One region of the Streptomyces sp. OZ13 genome, then DNA from elsewhere that is predicted to be linked to it. Evidence: riboswitches for the same ligand, from Rfam matches in the RefSeq annotation. Region 1 holds a riboswitch; the other holds the start of a gene.
What was found. A riboswitch is a leader RNA that binds a small molecule or an ion and turns the genes downstream of it on or off. The one in region 1 is predicted to bind cobalamin.
Positions count from the first base shown of each region.

Region 1 (7,455 bases):
GCGCGTCCCAGACGCCGAGCCGCTTCAGGTCCTCCACCAGATAGGAGTTGACCTGGAGGAACTCGCCGCTGAGCGTCTCGCGCTTGAACAGGTTGGAGACCTGCGGCTCGATGCACTCGTAGACACCGGCGATCGAGGCGATGGTCGCGGTCGGCGCGATGGCGAGCAGCAGCGAGTTGCGCATGCCGACGTCGGCGATCCGGGCACGCAGCGCCTCCCAGCGCTCCGGCCAGCTCAGCGTCGTGTCGTAGTGGTCGGGATGCAGCACGCCGCGTGCCGCGCGCGTCTCGGCCCAGGCCGGCAGGGGCCCGTTGCGCTCCGCGAGGTCGCACGAGGCCTCGTAGGCCGCCAGCATGATCCGCTCGGCGATCTTCGTCGAAAGGGCCCGGGCCTCCGCCGAGTCGAAGGGCAGCCGAAGCTTGAAGAAGACGTCCTGCAGGCCCATCGCGCCCAGGCCCACCGGGCGCCACCTGGCGTTGGACCGCCCGGCCTGCTCCGTCGGATAGAAGTTGATGTCGACGACGCGGTCCAGGAAGGTGACGGCGGTGCGGACGGTGGCGTCCAGCCGCTCCCAGTCGATGCCGTCGCCGCTGACGAACGCGCCGAGGTTCACGGAGCCGAGATTGCACACGGCCGTCTCGCCGTCGTCCGTGACCTCGAGGATCTCCGTGCACAGGTTGGAGGAGTGCACGACCCGGCCCGGCTCCGCGGTCTGGTTGGCGGTGCGGTTGGACGCGTCCTTGAAGGTCATCCAGCCGTTGCCGGTCTGGGCGAGCGTGCGCATCATCCGGCCGTAGAGGTCGCGCGCGGGGACGGACCGGCGGGCCAGGCCCGCGGCTTCCGCCCGGCGGTAGGCCTTGTCGAAGGCCTCGCCCCACAGGTCGACCAGCTCCGGGACGTCGACCGGGGAGAACAGCGACCACTCGGCGTCCGCCTCGACGCGGCGCATGAACTCGTCCGGGATCCAGTGCGCCAGGTTCAGGTTGTGCGTACGGCGGGCGTCCTCACCGGTGTTGTCGCGCAGCTCCAGGAACTCCTCGATGTCCGCGTGCCAGGTCTCCAGGTAGACGGCGGCCGCGCCCTTGCGGCGGCCGCCCTGGTTCACCGCGGCGACCGAGGCGTCAAGGGTCTTCAGGAACGGGACGATGCCGTTGGAGTGCCCGTTGGTGCCGCGGATCAGCGAACCGCGGGCGCGGATACGGGAGTACGAGAGCCCGATGCCGCCCGCGTGCTTGGAGAGGCGCGCGACCTGGTGGTAGCGGTCGTAGATCGAGTCGAGCTCGTCCAGCGGCGAGTCCAGCAGGTAGCAGGACGACATCTGGGGGTGGCGGGTGCCGGAGTTGAAGAGGGTGGGCGAGGAGGGGAGGTAGTCCAGCCGGCTCATCAGCCGGTACAGCGCCGCGACCTCCTCCAGGGCGCGCTGCGAGTCGTCCTCGGCGAGCCCGCAGGCGACGCGGAGCATGAAGTGCTGGGGCGTCTCGACGACCTGGCGGGTGATCGGGTGGCGCAGCAGGTAGCGGCTGTAGAGGGTGCGCAGGCCGAAGTAGCCGAAGCGGTCGTCCGCCTCGAGGTCGATCAGCGCGTCGAGCCGCGCGGCGTGCAGTGCCACGAAGGCGGCCGTGCGGTCGGCGATCAGCCCCTCGCGGTGACCGGTGGCGACCGAGGCGGTGAACGAGGAAGCGCCCTGCCCGGCCGCCTCTTCGGCGATCGTGCGGGTCAGCAGACGCGCGGCGAGCCGGGAGTAGGCGGGGTCGTCCGAGATCAGGCCGGCGGCCGCTTCGGCGGCGAGGGAGTGCAGCTCCGCCGCGTCGGACCCGGCGTTGCGGCCGCGCAGCGCGGCCGCGGCGACCTTGCCCGGATCGGTGTCGGGCAGGTCCGCCGTCAGGTCCGTCAAGGTCCGCAGCAGCGCGGTCCCGGGGCCGTCGTTCTCCGTCGCTGAGACCGGATCGGCTGGCGCGATGGTCATGTGATGCTCTCCCTCGCTCGGCTCTGGGCCGGCGGAGGGGGCGGGCCGTGGCACGCGTGACGGGGCAGCACGGCGCACGGCGTCCACCGGCCCAACCGCGAGGCCCGGACGTCTGGGCATCCGGATCGGTCGAACCGGATGCGCCGTCGACAGGTCCTCGGACTTGAACGGGTACGGCAGAGCGCACCGGATCACACCGTTGCGGGACAGTTCCGGATTCACACCGGATTCCCCTGTGGCGACAGCGAGATGAGCATACATGTGGGGGCGGGCCGCTGCGCCTGCCCCTACATGTTGTGTCGAGAGGTCATATTGTGTCGGGAGGTCCGGGGAGCTCCAGTGCGTACGTCAGCAGCGAAACGAGGCCCGGGACCGGTTCCCAGTCCCGTTCCGGTGTGCGTACGAAGCCCAGCCGGCCGTAGATGCGGTGCGCCGCGTACATCGTGGGCTGCGTGGAGAGCACCAGCCGTACGCACCCCGGGGTGGCTCTCGCCCGTTCCACGCAGGTGCGCACCAGCGCCTCGCCGGCACCACGGCCGCGTGCCTCTGCGCCCACGGCGAGCATCCGGAACTCGGCCTCGCCGGGACCCGCGATGTCGGCGAACGGTCCGCCGGCCGGGACGAACGCCACCCCGCCGAGCAGCGTGCCCTGCTCGTCGACGGCGACGTACACCTCCGCCTGCGCGTCGCGGCCCGCGACGTCGCGGAGCACCTCGAGGTAGGGGTCCTCCTCGCCGAGGACCAGCAGCCCGCCGTCGAGGTAGGCGCGGGCGGTCAACTCGCCGAGGGCCGTGTGCTCCTCGGGTTCGATTCTCCTGATCGTGATGTCCATGCCCGGCAGTGTGCATCAGGGCACGACGAAGGGCCGCCGCATTTCCCGGCCGGGAGGTGCCCGGACGGGAGACGCGACGGCCCTCGTTCGCGCGACCGGTCAGTGACCGCCGGGAGCGCCCGCCGTGGCCGGCGGCAGCTCCACCTTGACGCCCGGGTCGCCCGCGTCCGCCGTGTAGTCGGACGGGCTGGTCTCGTCGATGCCGTCGGGGGCCTTGGCCGCCCGCAGGACGAAGGTGAGAACGACGGTGACGACGACGTTCAGCACGAACGCGGTGAGACCGATGTAGCCGATCTCGCCGATGCCCGGGATCTCCGCAGACGAGCCGCCGAAGTGCTTCTGGGTCGGGCTGGCCACGCCGTACGCGGCGGCGGTGCCGTAGATCATGCCGACGGCCCAGCCGCCGATGAGCGCCCACCGGTGGAACCAGCGGGTGAACAGACCGCCCACCAGCGCCGGGAAGGTCTGGAGGATCCAGATGCCGCCCAGCAGCTGGAAGTTGATCGCGACCGTCTTGTCCATGGTGAGGACGAAGGCGAGCGCGCCGACCTTCACCAGCAGGGAGACCAGCTTGGAGACCTTGGTCTCCTGCGCCGGTGTCGCGTCGGGCTTGAGAAAGTCCTTGTAGATGTTGCGGGTGAAGAGGTTCGCCGCGGCGATCGACATGATGGCCGCCGGGACGAGTGCGCCGATGCCGATGGCGGCGAAGGCGACGCCCGCGAACCAGTCGGGGAACATGTTCTCGAACAGCTGAGGGATCGCCAGCTGGCCGTTCTTGACGTTCACCCCGGCCGCGATCGCCATGAAGCCGAGCAGCGCCAGCAGGCCCAGCATCAGCGAGTACAGCGGCAGGATGGTGGTGTTGCGGCGGATCACCTCACGGCTGCGCGAGGAGAGCGTGGCCGTGATCGAGTGCGGATACATGAAGAGCGCGAGCGCCGAACCGAGCGCCAGCGTGGCGTAGCCCCACTGGCCCAGCTCGCCGGGCACCAGAGCGCCGTTGGGCTTGTCGGTGGCCGGGTTGATCTGGGCGAACTTCTCGCCGGCGCTGGCGAAGATCTCGTCGAAGCCGCCGAGCTTGATCGGGATGTAGATGATCGCCACCGCGATGACGATGTAGATCAGGGTGTCCTTGACGAAGGCGATCAGTGCCGGGGCACGCAGTCCGGAGGAGTACGTGTAGGCCGCGAGGACACCGAAGGCGATCAGCAGCGGCAGGTCCTTGACGAACCAGTGCGTGGTTTCGCCGCCGCCCACGCCCATGACGTCCAGCACGGCCTGGATGCCGACCAGTTGGAGCGCGATGTACGGCATGGTGGCGAGGATGCCGGTGACGGCGACCGCCAGCGACAGGCCCCTGGAGCCGAAGCGTCCGCGGACGAAGTCCGAGGTGGTGACGTATCCGTGCTTGTGCGACACCGACCACAGCCGTGGCAGGAAGGTGAAGATCAGCGGGTAGACCAGGATCGTGTACGGCACGGCGAAGAAGCCGGCCGCCCCCGCCGCGTAGATGGCCGCCGGGACGGCGACGAAGGTGTACGCGGTGTAGAGGTCGCCGCCGAGCAGGAACCAGGTCACCCAGGTGCCGAACGACCGGCCGCCGAGGCCCCATTCGTCGAGGCTGTTCTCGTTCTCGGCCTTGCGCCAGCGCGAGGCCAGGAAGCCCATGACCGTCACGGCCAGGAAGAAGAAGATGAAGACGGCGAGTGCGACGCCGTTCACGCCGTCCTTCATCGGGACGCACCCCCCTTGCGGGCGCGCTGGTCACGCTGCCACAGCTTGTAGGCGATCATCGTCAGGGCCGTCGAGATCAGGACCCAGAGCATCTGGTACCAGTAGAAGAACGGCATGCCTATGAACGTGGGTTCGACCTTCGCGTACGAACCGACCCAGAGCATCGCCACGAACGGGGCGACGAGGCAGAGGGCGATGATCACGCGCACCGGTGTGACGACCGGTGCTTTCGCTTCGGGCGCTTCAGGCGCCTCCGGTACCTCGGGCACTGCTGACATGCGGCTCCGTCCCCTTGCTGGTCACCTGTGTAATGGGCAGGAAATCTAGGCGAGCCGTTCGCGCCGAGTCACCCCCGGTCCGCATATCGGTACGGCAACGACTTCCGGTCGGCGGGGGCAAAACGTGACATGGCACCGCAACAGGTTGCGGTGCCATGCGGCCGGAAGGGGGAGCGGGGTCAGTCGTTGGGGCGCTGGAGCCTCGCGACGAATTTGTAGCGGTCGCCGCGGTAGACGGAGCGGACCCACTCCACCGGCTCTCCCTGGGCGTCCAGCGAGTGGCGGGAGAGCATCAGCATCGGCAGGCCGACGTCCGTGCCGAGCAGGCCGGCTTCGCGCGGGGTGGCCAGCGAGGTCTCGATGGTCTCCTCGGCCTCCGCGAGATGGACGTCGTAGACCTCCGCCAGGGCGGTGTAGAGCGAGGTGTACTTGACCAGGCTGCGGCGAAGCGCCGGGAAGCGCTTGGCGGACAGGTGCGTGGTCTCGATGGCCATCGGCTCGCCGCTCGCCAGACGCAGCCGCTCGATACGCAGCACCCGGCCGCCGGCCGCGATGTCCAGCAGTCCGGCCAGGGTGTCGTCGGCTGTGACGTATCCGATGTCCAGCAGTTGAGACGTGGGTTCCAGTCCCTGTGCGCGCATGTCCTCGGTGTACGAGGTGAGCTGGAGCGCCTGGGAGACCTTGGGCTTGGCGACGAACGTGCCCTTGCCCTGGATGCGTTCGAGCCGGCCCTCGACGACCAGTTCCTGGAGCGCCTGGCGGACGGTGGTGCGGGAGGTGTCGAACTCGGCGGCCAGCGTCCGTTCCGGGGGCACGGGGGTGCCCGGCGGCAGCGTCTCCGTCATGTCGAGCAAGTGGCGCTTGAGCCGGTAGTACTTGGGCACGCGCGCGGTGCGGGTCTGTGCCCCGCCCTCGGCTTCCGTGCCGCCCCCGTCCATGGTCATGGCCCGCCTTCCCGACTGCTGTGCTCCTGCCGTCACCGGCTCCTCCGTCTGCTGCGGCTCACATGGTGGCACGGACCGGTAACGGGTCGTCGCCCTCCCTCAGGTGTCGGTCCGATAACGGACACGACAGCCCTTCTTATACACCCTTGACACCCCTAAAGGTCTAGGCCAAGCTCCCGGTACTGGTCTAAACCATTAAGGATCAGGTCCCAGCCCCACGGCAGAATCTGGCGCGCGTCCCGTCAAGTGCTGCGCGACTCCCGGGTGGTGGGGGGTAACTCTTGCATCCCTTTGAGGAGGGTGGCGTGAAGCGCAAGCTCGTAGCAGCGGTGGGTGCGGTGGCCATGATGGCCTCGGTCGCGGCCTGTGGTTCCGACGGCGGCAGTGAATCGGCGAAGAGCCCGAAGGACCGCAAGGAGACGTTGACCGTCTGGCTGATGGTCGACGCCCAGTCGACCTGGCCCGAGCTGGTCAAGGACGTCAACGCGCAGTTCAACAAGAAGTACCCCGGTGTGAAGGTCGACGTCCAGTACCAGCAGTGGGCGGACAAGGCCAAGAAGCTCGACACGGCCCTCGGTGGCGACAAGTTCCCCGACGTCGTCGAGCTCGGCAACACCGAGACGATGCAGTACATCCTCAACGGCGCCCTCGCGGAGATCGACCCGAAGAAGTACGAGAACTCCGACACCTGGATCCAGGGCCTGAAGGACACCTGCTCCTTCGAGGGCAAGCAGTTCTGCGTGCCTTACTACGCCGGCGCCCGTGTCGCCATCTACAACACCGAGATGCTCAAGAAGGGCGCGGGCGTCGACAAGCTGCCCGAGACCGAGGACGAGCTCCTGGCGGCGATGGACAAGGTCTCGGCCGAGTACGGCAAGAAGGACAAGCGCTTCTCGTCCCTCTACCTGCCGGGCCGCTACTGGTACGCCGCCATGTCCTACGTGGCCGCCTACGACGGCAAGATCGCCGAGTACGACGAGGGTGCGAAGGAGTGGAAGGCCTCGCTGTCCTCGCCGGAGGCGCAGAAGGGCATCCAGCACTTCATCGACCTGGTCAAGAAGTACAACAAGGCCGACCAGACCAAGGACGAGCAGGACCACGCCAACGTGATGGCCAACGAGAAGGCCGCCCTTCTCTACGGCAACGGCTGGGAGTCCGGCTCCGTCATCGACGGCAAGAACAACGGCAACCCGAAGCTCGAGGGCAAGATCCTCACGGCCGGCATGCCCGGCCCGAACGGCAAGGCGCTGCCCTCCTTCATCGGCGGTTCCGACCTCGCGGTGACCAGCAAGTCGAAGGTCGCGGACCTGGGTGAGGAGTGGATCTCGCTCTTCACCAACGAGAAGTCCATGGAAGTCCTCGCCGCCAAGAACATCCTTCCGAACAACACCAAGCAGCTGGAGCCGCTGAAGGCGAAGCCGGAGACCGCTCCGATCGCCAACGCCGTCCCGGACGCGTGGTTCACCCCGATCGCCCCGGGCTGGACCTCGATCGAGAAGGAGGAGGTCCTGGAGAACATGCTCCTGGCCATCCTCAAGGGTGACTCCGTGGAAGCGGCCACCAAGGCGGCCGACGCCAAGATCAACGAGCTGATCAACCAGGAGTCCTGACGGGCCTCGGGCGTCCCGGCGCCCCGCCGAGGACGCCCGACGGGCTCTCCAGGCGGTGGGCGGGAACCGCACCACGCGGCTCCCGCCCCCG
Region 1 covers NZ_JBQHCZ010000005.1:526,886-534,340, forward strand. The annotation lists gene ACTMTU_RS15855 (ribonucleoside-diphosphate reductase subunit alpha) at 1-1,966, opposite strand, end outside; cobalamin riboswitch at 2,098-2,224, opposite strand; gene ACTMTU_RS15860 (GNAT family N-acetyltransferase) at 2,274-2,798, opposite strand; gene mctP (monocarboxylate uptake permease MctP) at 2,898-4,532, opposite strand; gene ACTMTU_RS15870 (DUF3311 domain-containing protein) at 4,529-4,810, opposite strand; gene ACTMTU_RS15875 (GntR family transcriptional regulator) at 4,990-5,754, opposite strand; gene ACTMTU_RS15880 (sugar ABC transporter substrate-binding protein) at 6,060-7,364, shown strand.

Region 2 (7,455 bases), on a different contig from region 1:
GCCAGGCGCAGGAAGGATTCGATGTCGGCCTGGTTCGGGCCCTGCCACCGAGGAAGTACCCCGTCGTCCTCCGCACGGGCGGTGGCATGCAGCCGCGCCAAGGCGGCTGCGTAGCCGACGATCCAGTCGCCGGCCGGGCGCCGGTGGTCCAGATGCTCCAGCACCAGGACCCGCGCGCCGGGATCGGTGGCCAGCAACGCGGGCACCACGGGAGGTTCGGCTCGGGTGGCGAGCCGCAGGGCGGCCACCTCGCGGGCGTAGCGCTCGTCGGCGTCAGGACCGTCGACGATCTGCTTCACGACCGCCCTCGCCGCGGGCAACTCGACGCGCCACACGCGCGAACGAGGGCTGCTGTCCAGTCTGCGGGAGCGCCCGGGAGCTCCCAGCTCGGCCCGTAACTCGTCCCCGAACGGCAGTCGCGACTCCATGGACTCATCCTTCCACGCCGCCGAACGGGCATGCGGCCACTGCCCACAGGCCGTTCCACCACCCCATGGTGGCGCACCTGTCAGCTGTGAAACCGAGGTGCCTCGACAGGCGTCGGTCGGGTACCGTGCGGGTCATGTCGAGCCCTGAGTCGGCCGAGGTGGGGGCTTTCGGTCACGCCGTCAGCCCCCTGAGCCACTGAGCCTGTAGTTCCGCCGTCCCGCCGCGTTCCGCGGCCGGACGAGTGCGCCCTCGGGTGCCGACCGCGGTGACGAGACGACCTTGTCGTGCTTCTCCTCACCTCGGAGCCTCTCGATGCCTTTCCCGTTGTACCTGCTCGCCATGGCCGCCTTCGCCATGGGCACCTCGGAGTTCATGCTCGCCGGCCTCCTGCCGGACATCGCCTCGGACCTCGGCGTCACCGTCGGGACAGCAGGCATGCTCACCACCGCCTTCGCGATCGGAATGACCGTCGGCGCACCGCTCATGGCCGGACTCGCCCGCAACCGGCCCGCGCGGTCCGGCCTGCTCGGGTTCGTCCTCGTGTTCTCCGCGGCCCACGCCGTGGGCGCCGCCACCTCGAGCTTCCCGGTCCTGTTCGCGACCCGGTTGGTCGCGGCGCTCGCGAACGCCGGCTTCCTCGCCGTGGCCCTGACGACTGCGGCCACGCTGGTCTCTCCCGACAAGAAGGGACGCGCACTCGCGGTGCTGCTGTCGGGCACCACGGTGGCCACCATCGCCGGCGTCCCGGGCGGAGCGGTACTCGGCACACTGCTCGGCTGGCGGGCCGCTTTCTGGGCCGTCGCCGCTCTGTGCCTCCCGCCGGCCATCGGCGTCCTCATGAGGATCCCGGCGCGCCGTCTGCGTGAGGGCGCGGCCCACGGGCCGGCCCTGCGATCGGAGCTCGCACAGCTCAACCGCCCCCGGCTGCTCCTGGTCATGCTGCTCGGCGCGCTGGTCAACGCGGCGACCTTCGCGAGCTTCACCTTCCTCGCCCCCGTCGTCACCGACACCGCCGGGCTGGGCAAGCTGTGGATCTCCGTCGCCCTGATGCTCTTCGGCGCCGGCGCGTTCGCCGGGGTCACCGTCGCCGGACGGCTGTCCGACCGGCATCCCGGCCGGGTCGTCGCGATCGGCGGTCCGTTGCTCCTCATCGGCTGGCCGGCCCTGGCCGTGCTGGCCGACAGGCCGGTCGCTCTGCTCACCCTCGTGTTCGTCCAGGGCGCGCTGTCGTTCGCGCTGGGCAGCACGCTGATCACGCGGGTCCTGTACGAGGCCGCGGGAGCCCCCACCATGGCCGGCTCCTACGCGACCGCCGCACTCAACGTCGGTGCTGCCACCGGTCCCGTCGTCGCCGCGACCACCCTCGGCACCCCGGCCGGGGACCTCGGGCCGCTGTGGGCGAGCGGACTCCTCGTCCTGGTCGCGCTACTGGTCGCGATCCCCCTGCGTGGTGCGATCGCAGCCGGCCGCGGCAGCGAGGTGCTCCGCTGACACCCGCTGTGAGTGTCGGCGCGTGGCAGCTTCCGGACTTCCGCATCACGCCCGGATCAGACCTGCGCCCCGTCGTGCCCCGGCGTCGTGACCCCCCGGGTCCACGCCGCCAGGGCCTCGGGCGTACTGGGCCCCTCGTCGGAGGGGCCCAGCAGCCCATGGGCGCGGAGCACCTCCGCGACCGCCGTGCCCCACGGTCTGCGCAGCCGTGCCGAGTCCAACAGGGCCTGATCGGAGAGGAGTTCACCGACCGGACCGGTACGCAGGCCGTCCGGCGAGAGCACGGCCGCGTCGTCGGCCCAGCGCAGCGCCAGGTCGACGTCGTGCGTCGCCATCACGACCGTCGTCCCGGAGGTGCGCAGCCGGCCGAGGACATCGAGCAGCCGCTCCTGGCCGTGCGGGTCGAGTCCGGCGGTCGGTTCGTCCAGGATGAGCACCCTCGGCCGCATCGCCACGGCGCCCGCGATCGCGGCCCGTTTGCGCTGGCCGTACGAGAGGAGATGCGTGGGCCGGTCCCGCAGCGCCACGATGTCCATCGCGGCCAGTGCCTCGTCCACCCGGGCCCGTACCTCGTCCTCGGCGAGGCCGAGGTTCATCGGGCCGAATGACACGTCCTGCTCGACCGACGCCGCGAAGAGCTGGTCGTCCGGGTCCTGCACCACCAGCTGCACCGTCGTACGGAGCCGGGTCAGACCGGCCCGGTCGTAGGTCACCGGCTCGCCGTGCAGGCGCAGTCGGCCCGTCGCGGGCCGCAACCCGCCGCTCAGCAGCCGCAGCAGGGTCGTCTTGCCGCTGCCGTTGCGACCCAGCAGCGCCGTGGAACGGCCCTCCGGGAGACCGAGATCGACGCCGCTGAGCACGGCGGGCCCGTCCTCGTACGCGTAACCCGCGTCGACGAGCTCCACGACGGCCGGTCCCGCGGGGGAGTGGTTCACGGCAGACACCTTTCGAGCACGAGAGTGAGGGCGACGATCCCGGACAGCAGCGCGGCGACCATGGCGAGGAACGGTCGCGAGACCGCCGCCCGCGGTACCAGCACCCGCAGCGTGCCGTCGTATCCGCGGCCCGCGAGCCCGGCCTGCAGCCTGCCTGCCCGGTCGAAGGCGCGCACGAAGGCGGTCGCGCCGAGGCCGGCCAGCGACCGCCAGGCGGCCGCCCTGCTGGCATGGCCGAGACGGGCGGCCTGCGCCTGGCGGATGTGGGAGACGGCGTCCAGCAGCAGGAAGCTGATCCGGTACATCACGAGCGCCACGTCCACCACGGCCGGCGGCACGCCGGCGCGCACCAGCCGCGGGAGCACGTCCGACACGGGTGTCGTGAACGCGAACAGCAGCACACCCAGCGACGCGGCGGAGGTGCGCAGCAGCAGCCGCGCCGCGTCCCCGGGCCCGCCGGGCGCGAAGGCCACCATGCCGTCCGGACCGCCCACCGCGAACAACAGCGGTACGGCTCCGGTGACACAGAACCCGAGCGGGACGCGGAACGCCCGCCACAGCTGGCGCGGTGCCACACCGGCCGGTCCGAGCAGGATCACAACCGTCGCGGCGGCGACGAGGACGGCACCCGGCCAGGGCGGCAGACAGACGGCCGTGACGGTCAGACCGAGACCGAGGACGGCTTTTTCACAGGGGTGGCGGCGGCGCCAGCGACTGCTGTGCGCCGCCGCGTCGATCGGCAGCATCCGCTAGGGCGCCGTCGTCGTGGTGTCCGGGCCCTCGCTCCGCGACCCGGGGACGGAGGGGGCGGTTGCCGCGCCGTCCGGCGTCCTGCTGGCGGCCCGCTCGGCCGCCGCCCGCTCCTCGCCCTGCCGACGGCCCTTGCGCAGCCCGAAGTAGTACGCCAGGACGCCCGCGCCGAGCGCCGCCTGGAGGGAGAACAGCGCCGACTCGATCTCGCCGGACGGCGGTTCGTACAGCGGGGTGAACCACGGCTCGTAGTCCGGCTCGAGTTCCGTGATCGCCGCCTCCGCCTCGCCGTCGGCCCCGGTGAACGGCTCCTCCTTGTGGTCTCCGAGCCCCAGGACGAGCGGCAGCACGGCCAGCGCCGCGACGGCCAGCAGCAGCAGGGTGTTGATCCTCGCGTTACGGCTCATCGGGCCGACGCCTCCTTCTTCGCACCCGTGACCAGCACACCGAGCCTGGTCAGTTCACCCTTGCTGGACCGGCTGAGCAGCCGCATCACCAGCACGGTGAGCAGTCCCTCGCTCACCGCCAGCGGAAGCTGCGTGACGGCGAAGATGCCGCCGAACTTCGCCAGAGCGCCGGGGATGCCACTGCCCGGGTCGGGGAAGGCCAGCGCCAACTGCACACTGGTGACGCAGTACGTGGACAGGTCGGCGACGAACGCGCCCAAGAACACGCTCACCATCAGCGGCACGTCGAAGCGGCGCAGCAGCCGGTACACCCCGTACCCCGCCCACGGCCCGACGACCGCCATGGAGAAGACGTTGGCGCCCAGCGTGGTGAGCCCGCCGTGGGCCAGCAACAGGGCCTGGAACAGCAGGGTGATGGTGCCGAGCACCGCCATGATCGGCGGTCGGAACAGAATGGCCCCGAGGCCCGTGCCGGTCGGGTGCGAGCAGCTACCCGTCACCGACGGGATCTTCAGCGCCGAAAGGACGAACGTGAACGCCCCGGACGCGCCGAGCAGCAACGTCGACTCCGGATGGGACTTGACCTCGCGGTTCAGGGCGCGTACGCCGTGGACGACGAACGGGGCGGACGCGGCGCCCCAGGCGACCGCGTGCAGCGGGGGCAGATACCCCTCGGCTATATGCATGATGTGGGAGACCCTCTCCAGCACCTCGTGGATGGACAACGCACCCTGGCCGGTCTCCTGGCTGACGGGTCATGCCGCCCGGACTCCGCCTTCCCGGGCACCGCGCGTACACGCGGTGTCCCAGTGGCTCCCCGTGAGGGGGTGGAGCCGGACTTCCCGATCACAGTGGCGAGGGCCGCACCGGTACCGCACCGGTTTCCCGAACACCAAGGCCCCGTGACAGTAATGCGCCGACCAGCGACATCACAAGCCGCGCACGGGCGCACCGGCGGGCGGCGGGGTGAGCCGTTCGCCACATCCGCCGCCGCGCCGCCCGTCCGTCACTGCTTGCGGTAGCCGTACGCCTCCGACGCCGCGGCCTCCACCGCGTCCAGGCCGGCGCCGGCGGAGGCCGTCACCACCGCCGCGACCGCGCCCTCCACGAACGGGGCGTCCACCAGGCGGGTACCGGCGGGAAGTTCGTCACCTTCGGCGAGCAGCGCCTTGACCGTCAGGACGGCGCTGCCCAGGTCGACGAGGACGGCGACGCCCGCGCCGCCGTCGACCTGCTCCGCCGCGGCCGTGATCAGTTCGGAGCTGGTGCCGAGGCCACCGTCGGGCGTGCCGCCCGCCGCGGCGACCGGGGCCGTACCGCCGCCGCCCGCGAGCCCTTTTGCCAGTTCGGCGACCGCGGTGGCGACCTCCCTGCTGTGCGAGACCAGCACGATGCCGACCTGCTTGCCGTCGCTCATCCGGCCGCCCCCTCCGCCGGGTCCGCCGTCTCGGCGAGCGCCGCCAGCAGCAGCGCCGACGACGTGGCGCCCGGGTCCTGGTGGCCGATGCTCCGTTCACCGAGATAGCTCGCCCTGCCCTTGCGGGCCTGCAACGGCACGGTGTCCGACGCCCCCTGCTCCGCCGCCTCGCGGGCCGCCGCGAACGACTCCGTGCTGTCGCCGAGCGCCGCCACCGCCGGTTCGAGGGCGTCCAGCATCGTCTTGTCACCGGCCTTCGCCCCGCCGAGCTGGGCCACCGCGGCGACGCCGGCCCGCAGTGCTTCGGCGAGCTGCCCAGGTGTCACCGCGGCGTCGTCCCCCAGCGCTTTGCCGGTGCGCCGCAGCAGCGTCCCGTACAGCGGGCCCGACGCCCCGCCGACCGTCGACACCAGCTGCCGTCCGGCGAGCATCAGCACGGCGCCCGGCGTCGCCGGGGGCTCCTTCTCCAGCACCGCTGCGACGGCCGTGAACCCCCGTTTGAGGTTGCTGCCGTGGTCCGCGTCGCCGATCGCCGAGTCCAGCTCGGTCAGTCGGTCCGCCTCCCGGTCCACCGAGACGGCGACCGCGGCCAGCCAACGGCGGAAGAATTCGGCGTCGAGCACAAGCACTCCCTGGGATCGGTCGGTTCGAACGGTGTGATCTCGAGGCTCCAGCGCTCTCAGCGTCCCCATCGCAGCGCCGGAGTCTGCACCGGCGCGTCCCACAGCCTGAGCAGCTCCTCGTCCACCTGGCAGAGCGTCACCGAAGCGCCGGCCATGTCGAGAGAGGTCACATAGTTGCCGACGAGGGTACGGGCCACCGCCACGTCCCGCTCCGCCAGCACGCGCTGGACCTCGGCGTTGAACCCGTACAGTTCCAGCAGCGGCGTCGCGCCCATCCCGTTGACCAGGGCGATCACCGGGCCGGAGGGCCGCAGGTCCTCCAGCACGGCGTCGACGGCGAAGTCGGCGATCTCCCGCGACGTCATCATCGGGCGCCGCTCCCGCCCCGGCTCGCCATGGATGCCGATGCCCAACTCCAGTTCGCCGGGGGGAAGATCGAAGGTGGGGCCGCCCTTCGACGGCGTGCTGCACGCGCTGAGCGCCACGCCGAAGGTGCGGGAGGAGTCGTTCACCTGCCGGCCGATCGCCTCGACGCGCTCCAGCGGTGCCCGCTCCTCCGCGGCGGCCCCGGCGATCTTCTCCACGAACAGGGTCGCCCCGGTGCCGCGCCGTCCGGCGGTGTACAGGCTGTCGGTCACCGCGACGTCGTCGTTGACGAGAACCTTCCCCAGCCGCACCCCCTCGTCCTCGGCGAGCTCGGCCGCCATGTCGAAGTTCAGCACGTCACCGGTGTAGTTCTTCACGATGAACAGCACGCCCTCGCCGCTGTCGACGGCGGCGGCGGCCCGCGCCATCTGGTCTGGCACCGGGCTGGTGAACACTTCCCCGGGGCAGGCGCCGTCGAGCATCCCGTGCCCGACGAAACCGCCGTGCAGCGGCTCGTGCCCCGAGCCGCCGCCGGAGACGAGCGCCACCTTCCCCGAGACGGGCGCGTCACGCCGCACGATGACCCGGTTGTCCACGTCCACGGCCAGATCGGGGTGGGCCGCCGCCATCCCGCGGAGGGCGTCCGCGACCACGGTCTCGGGAACGTTGATCAGCATCCTCATGGGTATCTCCTGGGAAGCTCGGCAGGGGTGGTGGTTGCCTGCGCTGGGCGTCTGCGTATCGGAGGGAGCCCTGCAGGGGCAGTATCGACCTTGCCGCTGCGAAGGTCACGTCAGGCAACATTCCGAGTGTGCCGCGCGCTCCGCCGCCGTGCGGTGGCACGGCCGAACTGCCGGCGGCCACCGCGACCGGGGACGCCGGGCCGGGCGACGGCACCGGGCCGCGTCCGGTCCTGTGCGCCGGATCCGCCCGGTCAGCAGGGCTCGCGCCAGGTGCCCAGTTCCGGCTTCTTGAGCATCGACGACAGCCGCAGCCCCCGGGCCGCCGGGCAGAAATCGGCCGTGCGCTCCGCGTAC
Region 2 covers NZ_JBQHCZ010000007.1:31,915-39,369, reverse strand. The annotation lists gene ACTMTU_RS18105 (aminoglycoside phosphotransferase family protein) at 1-428, opposite strand, end outside; gene ACTMTU_RS18100 (Cmx/CmrA family chloramphenicol efflux MFS transporter) at 742-1,920, shown strand; gene ACTMTU_RS18095 (energy-coupling factor ABC transporter ATP-binding protein) at 1,977-2,855, opposite strand; gene cbiQ (cobalt ECF transporter T component CbiQ) at 2,852-3,601, opposite strand; gene ACTMTU_RS18085 (energy-coupling factor ABC transporter substrate-binding protein) at 3,605-4,012, opposite strand; gene ACTMTU_RS18080 (energy-coupling factor ABC transporter permease) at 4,009-4,698, opposite strand; cobalamin riboswitch at 4,729-4,924, opposite strand; gene ACTMTU_RS18075 (PTS-dependent dihydroxyacetone kinase phosphotransferase subunit DhaM) at 5,019-5,429, opposite strand; gene dhaL (dihydroxyacetone kinase subunit DhaL) at 5,426-6,052, opposite strand; gene dhaK (dihydroxyacetone kinase subunit DhaK) at 6,109-7,101, opposite strand; gene ACTMTU_RS18060 (endo alpha-1,4 polygalactosaminidase) at 7,353-7,455, opposite strand, start outside.
Region 2: another riboswitch for cobalamin. It lies ahead of ACTMTU_RS18080 (energy-coupling factor ABC transporter permease); the one in region 1 lies ahead of ACTMTU_RS15855 (ribonucleoside-diphosphate reductase subunit alpha).